Vulgatibacter sp.: one gene and its partner. The protein of the gene in region 2 interacts with the protein of the main gene of each other region in a pairwise test. Links are inferred from orthologs where the notes say so. Each region holds a gene or a part of one and is shown on either strand. Other genes may lie near its edges.

Region 1 (2,996 bases), on a different replicon or contig from region 2:
CAGCGGCGGGGACGGCCGGTGGTGGCCCCGAACTCGGAGCCAGCAGCGCGGAGGCGCTCGCCCATCTCGTCGGTGAGCTCGGTCGGGAAGGGACCGGAGCCCACCCGCGTGGTGTAGGCCTTGGTGATGCCCACCACCGCGTCGATGAGGGAGGGACCGACGCCGCTGCCCACCGCGGCGTTGCCGGCGACGGTGTTGGACGAGGTCACGAAGGGATAGGTGCCGTGATCCACGTCGAGGAGCGTGCCCTGCGCGCCCTCGAAGAGGATGTGGGCGCCCTCGCGGGCCCGCTGCGACAGGTAGAGCGAGGCGTCCTTCACGTAGCGCTTCAGCCGCTCGCCCGCCTTGCCGTAGGCCGAGACGATCTCGTCCACGGTGAAGGCCTCGCCGCCCAGCCGCTCGATCTCCGCGTTGGCAGCGGGAAGCGCCCGCTCCACCGCCTTGCGCAGCTTCTCGATTCGGACGAGGTCGTAGACGCGCACGCCGCGGCGCGCGACCTTGTCCTCGTAGGTGGGGCCGATGCCACGGCCGGTGGTGCCGATCTTGGCGGCGCCCATGGCGCCCTCGCGGAGCAGATCGATCCGCTTGTGCCACGGCATGATCACGTGGGCTGCCTCGGCGATCACCAGCTGCGTGTCGTCCTGGAGGAAGCCGCTCGTCTTCAGGCCGTCGATCTCGTGGCAGAGGACCTCGGGGTCGACGACCACGCCGTTGCCGATCACGCAGACCTTGCCCGCGTGGAGCATGCCCGACGGGATCAGGTGCAGCACCGTCTTCTTGCCGCCCACCACGAGCGTGTGGCCGGCGTTGTTGCCGCCCTGGTAGCGAACCACCACCGATGCATGCTCGGTGAAGAGGTCGACGACCTTTCCCTTACCCTCGTCGCCCCACTGGGCGCCGACCACTACGACGTTCGGCATGAATCGGCTCCGTCAAAAAGGCGGCGGACCATAACACGATTGGTCATGGCTGCCAGCGATCCATGAGGTCGGCGAGGACTTCCACCGACTCCCGCGGCATCGCGTTGTAGATCGAGGCCCGCAGCCCACCGACGAGGCGGTGGCCCTTGAGGCCGATGCAGCCCGCGCGCTCCGCATCCTGCAGGAAGCGCTTCTCCAGCTCGGGAGTGGGCAGGGTGAAGGTGACGTTCATCAGGGAGCGGCTCTGCTTCTCCGCGTGGCCCCGGAAGAGATCGGAGCGCCGGTCGATGACGTCGTAGAGGAGCCTGGCCTTCTCCGCGTTCCTGCGGCCCATCGCCTCGAGGCCGCCCAGGCCCTCGATCCAGTCGAAGACCAGCGCGCAGACCCAGATCCCGAAGGTGGAGGGCGTGTTGTAGAGCGAGTCCGCCTCGGCATGGACCTGGTAGCGCAGCATCGTCGGCGTGGTCGCCGGGCCGCGGAAGGTGCGAAGCACGTCCCGCCTGCCCACCACGATGGTGACGCCCGAGGGGCCCGCGTTCTTCTGGGCGCCGGCGTAGACCAGCGAGAAGCGCGTGGGGTCGTGGGGCGAAGCGAGGAAGTCGCTCGACATGTCGCAGACGAGCGGCGCGTCGGTCTCCGGCACGTGTTTGAAGTGGGTGCCGAAGATGGTGTTGTTGCTCGTGTAGTGGAGGTAGGGGGCGCCCGCGGGCACCTCGAGCCTCTCACCCGGCGCAGGTACCCGGCGAAATCCGCCGGCCTCGTCGCTCCAGATCACCTGCGGCGCGCAGCCGGTGATCTGCGCCTCCTTGATCGCCTTCTGGCTCCAGACGCCGGTGTTCACGTAGGCGCCGCCGGCGCCGAGGTTCAGGGGCACCATCGCGAATTGGAGCGAGGCCCCGCCCTGGAGGAATAGGATCTCGTAGGCGTCCGGCAGGGAGAGAAGGCGGCGCAGCGTTCCCTTCGCCCGATCCACGATCGCCTCGAAGGGAGGCGAGCGGTGGCTCATCTCCAGCACCGAGAGGCCGAGGCCCTGGTGGTCGACGAGGTTCGCCTTCACCTCCTCGAGCACGGGCAGGGGCAGGATCGACGGACCGGCGTTGAAGTTGTGCAGCCGCACGGATGGGCCTCCTGGCGAAAGAGGCATCAGCTAGTCCCGACGGCCCCGCGCGTCAAGGATCGCGGGGCCCGAGGCCCCATGGGTCCCGCAGGCCGAGGATCGCCCGGGCCTCGTCCGGCGTGCAGGGCTCGCGCCCCACGTCCCGGGCCATGCGCACCGCCTTCTCCACCAGCTCGCCGTTGGAGCGGGCCATCTGCTTGCCCGCAGCGTCGAGGTAGAAGTTGTCCTCGAGCCCCACCCGGATGTTGCCGCCCAGGGTGAGCGCCGCGGCGATCATCCGCCACTGGCCCTTCGAGATCCCGATCACCTCCCAATGCGAGCCGCTCGGGATCGAGTCGCGCATCCGCATCAGGTTCTCGGGGGAGGCGTCGATGCCGCCGAGCACGCCGACGATGAAGCTGAACTGCAGCGGCGGCACGAGCAGCCCCATGTCGAGCAGGGGCGCTGCCGAAGTGACGTGGCCGAGATCGAAGCATTCCATCTCGGGCTTCACGTTCGCCTCCTTCATGGCGGCGAGGTAGGCCGTGATGTCGGAGAAGGGGTTGGCGAAGATCAGCTCGAAGACGAAGTCCTTCCGCTTCGGCGAGTACTTCGCGTAGTTCATCGAGCCCATGTTGAGGGCGCCCATCTCCGGCTTCACCTGCCGGATGTGGTCGACCCGCTCGGTCATCGGGCCCATGCCGCCGGTGGAGAAATTCACCACCACCGGGCAGCGGCGGTTCACCTCCTCCTTGATCCGGCGGAAGACGTCCACCGACCAGGAGGGCGAGCCGTCGTCCTCGCGGGCGTGGATGTGGACCACCGCGGCGCCGGCCTCGTACGCCCGGCGCGCCTCCTCGGCGATCTCCTCCGGCGTATAGGGAACCGCCGGGCACTGGTCGCGGTTGGCGAGCGCGCCGGTCAGCGCGCAGGTCACGATCACCTTCTCCATCAGCGGCCCCTCCATTCCGGCTTGCGCT
Region 2 (3,034 bases):
TCCCGGAAGACCGCCGCCAGCCGGGGATTGGTCGCGTCGGTCACGGAATCGGCAACCAGCGCGTCGTCCTCGTAGCGAAAGGCGTGCATCCGCATGCCCAGTTCCTCGAGGCCGCGCAGCGTCGCCCGCAGCACCGCTTCGAGGCTCCGCTCCCGCTGCAGCCGCAGCGCCAGCGCGGAGAGCCGGTTGGCGAGCTCGATGTCGCGCAGGGTGGCGCCCACCTCGCGCACCAGGACGATGTGCTCGCCGGGGGCGATCGCCCTCGGCTCGAGCTCCACCCGGCGGGTGGTGCCGTCGCTCCGCTTGAGCTCGAGCTCCCAGCTCGATGGAACGGCGCTCCCGTGCTGGCGCAGGTGGTAGCGCTCCCGCGCCTGCCGCTCGTGCTCGGGGGCCACCAGCGAGAAGAAGTCCCTGCCGACGAGGTCCTCCGCCTTCTCGCCCAGCATCGCGGCGAAGGCTTCGTTGCAATAGACCACGCGCTCGTCGCGGGCGTGGACCAGGCCCGCCGGCAGCGCCTCGACGAGGTCCTGCACTCCGATCGGCTGGCGGCTCGTGCGCTCGACAATCACCTTGCACCTGCTTCGCGCCGTTCGCGCCACGTGTCCCGATCCCCGCGGAGGACGCGGCGGGTGTCGGCGACGCGCAAGGTAACCTTCTCCCGATCGAAAAACTCGCCGAGCGGCATCACCCATTTGCGCGTGGCACCGACGAGCTCCTTGAACTCCTGGGTGGAGATCGCCTCGTTGGCGAGGAGGAAGTCGACGAGCCGCTCGCGCAGCGTGCCGACGGCGGTCGCCTCGAAGAAGAACTCCTGGCTCACCCGGACCACCAGCCCCTCGCCCTCCAGCAGCTTGAGCATCGCGAGGAGCCGCTCCTTCTCCTCGCCTGCTGCAGCGGCGAGCTCCGCCACCGCGGGCGGGGTGAGTCCCCCGGCGCGCACGAGGCCGAGGACCCGCTCGCGGAGCGCCTGGTCGGTGGCGCCGCTTCCGGCCTTGCGGCCCCGCTGCGAGAGGTGCTCACCCACCGCCTCGATGCCCCGCTCGCCGAGAAGGCCGACGAGCCTGGCGAAGAGCTTCGGATCGGCGAGGCCGAGGCGGGCGCGCAGCTCCTCGCGGGGGAGGCCCGGGGCCAGGGGCTGCTCCTCGTGGTGGCGCTGCACGGCGAGGATCGATTTGCGGGCGAGGCGATCGAGGATCGAGGTGGCGACCCAGGCGCGCCGCTCCCGGTCGTAGCAGAGGGCGGCGCCGCGCGAGCCCAGCTGCTCGAGGCTGCGGGCGAGGGCCTTCGCCGGCAGGGCGGTGCGCACGGCGAGCGCACCGGCGTCGAGGCCTGCCGCACCTGCCTCGACGAGGATGCGTTCGATCCGGGCGGCGGCATCCCCCTCGCGCAGCACCGCGAGGCCCGCCGCGATCTCGGGCCTGCCGCGGCGATGCTTGCGGGGGAGGATCGCCAGGATCCTGCCCCCTGCCACCGTGTGGCCGCGGCCAGGGATCGGAGCGAAGCCCCGGAGGATGAAGTGCTGGCCGGGCAGCGCCGCCACCGGCGCCGCGAGGCGCAGCTGGGCGAGGGCGGTCTCCCCGGCGCCGATCGCCTCGCGATCGAGGAGGGAGACGGTGGCCGGCACCTGCGCGGTGCCCACGTGGAGGAGCCATTTGCTCCGGTGGGCCAGGGCCCGCGGCGCGCTCTCGAGGAGGGAGAGCTCCACGTCGAGCATCGGGGTGGGGGGCAGCTGGCCGTGGGCCCCGAGGACCATGCCGCGCTCGATCTGCTGCGCCTCGACGCCGCTCAGGTTCACCGCCACCCGCTGGCCGGCGAAGGCCCGCTCCACCGGGGCGCCGTGGACCTGGACGCCGCGCACCCGGAGTCCGGTGGAGCCGGCGGGGACGAGGTCGATCGCCTCCTCGGCAGCGACGCTGCCGGAGAGGAGGGTGCCGGTCGCCACCGTGCCGAAGCCGCGGATGGTGAAGGCTCGATCCACCGGCAGGTAGAGGGGGCCGTCGGTGGGGCGCTCTTCGGCTCCTGCTGCTGCGCGGCGCAGGGCGGCGACCAGGTCGTCCAGCCCGGCGCCCGTCCGTGCGGAGCAGAGGACCCGCTGGGCGCCGTCGAGGATGGTGCCGGCGCAGACGTCCGCCAGGTCGGCGTGGAGGAGATCGAGCCACTCGGCCCCGAGGCCCGGGAGGAGGTCGGCCTTGGTGAGGGCGACGACGCCGGTGCGCACGCCGAGGAGGCGGAGGATGTCGACGTGCTCGCGGGTCTGGGGCATCACCCCCTCGTCCGCAGCGACGACGAGGACGGCGAGATCCATCCCCCCGGCCCCTGCGGCCATGGCGCGGACGAAGCGCTCGTGGCCCGGCACGTCCACCAGGCCGGCGACCGTTCCGTCACCGAGATCGAGGTGGGCGAAGCCGAGCTCGATGGTGATCCCGCGCTGCTTCTCTTCCTTGAGCCGATCGGTGTCGATGCCGGTCAGGGCGCGGACGAGGGCCGTCTTGCCGTGATCGATGTGTCCGGCTGTACCGATGACGACTCTGCGCATGGATCCTCGGCTGGGGCCTCGCGAGGCTTCGAGCGTAGCCCTCCGACGGCGAAACGGCGGTCAGGGTGAAAGCGCCGGGCGCCCTCGACCATTCCCGCCGTTCCACGCGAGTGCCGCTGGTTCAGACGCCGAACTGGTCGATGTCGTCCTCGTCGTTCTCGGCCTCTTCCTCCTCGAAGTCGTCGGCGAAGGGAAGGGCGTTGATCGCCTCCTCCTCGTCCTCGGCATCGGTGGAGGCGGAGCCCACGGCACCGGGGGAGGGCTCGTAATCCCAGGGGAAGACCACCAGATCCGCGGTCTCCAGGCAGGAGAAGTCGGGCTGGAAGCCGCCCGCCCGGATCACGAGGGTCGCGGTGCGGACCTCGCTGGCGCCGGCGGCGGTGGCCGCCTCCACCGCTGCACGGAGGGTGGCGCCGCTGCCGGCGATGTCGTCGACCACGAGGACGCGCTTGCCGCGGGCCTGCGCCGGCATCGACGCCGCAGCAGCCGGGGCCCTGG

What was found. Proteins that work in one complex are often made in the same cells at the same time.
Region 1: the proteins of selB (region 2) and serC interact in binary tests that used the Escherichia coli proteins (3 or more experiments, as listed by UniProt). The link is inferred for Vulgatibacter sp. from one-to-one orthologs.

The regions. Positions count from the first base shown.
Region 1 is NZ_JAWLCN010000002.1:786,730-789,725, forward strand. The notes cover bases 1-2,927. They hold serC (3-phosphoserine/phosphohydroxythreonine transaminase), read right to left. Parts: upstream 2,038-2,927; coding sequence 964-2,037; downstream 1-963. Other genes in these bases: ACESMR_RS07250 (adenylosuccinate synthase), read right to left, coding at 1-920; ACESMR_RS07260 (3-keto-5-aminohexanoate cleavage protein), read right to left, coding at 2,090-2,927. Also shown: more of ACESMR_RS07260, read right to left, coding at 2,928-2,968; ACESMR_RS07265 (enoyl-CoA hydratase-related protein), read right to left, coding at 2,968-2,996. UniProt on the Escherichia coli protein: Catalyzes the reversible conversion of 3-phosphohydroxypyruvate to phosphoserine and of 3-hydroxy-2-oxo-4-phosphonooxybutanoate to phosphohydroxythreonine. Is involved in both pyridoxine and serine biosynthesis.
Region 2 is NZ_JAWLCN010000016.1:21,099-24,132, forward strand. The notes cover bases 52-3,016. They hold selB (selenocysteine-specific translation elongation factor), read right to left. Parts: upstream 2,537-3,016; coding sequence 566-2,536; downstream 52-565. Other genes in these bases: ACESMR_RS23060 (GAF domain-containing protein), read right to left, coding at 52-569; ACESMR_RS23070 (phosphoribosyltransferase), read right to left, coding at 2,658-3,016. Also shown: more of ACESMR_RS23060, read right to left, coding at 1-51; more of ACESMR_RS23070, read right to left, coding at 3,017-3,034. UniProt on the Escherichia coli protein: Translation factor necessary for the incorporation of selenocysteine into proteins. It probably replaces EF-Tu for the insertion of selenocysteine directed by the UGA codon. SelB binds GTP and GDP.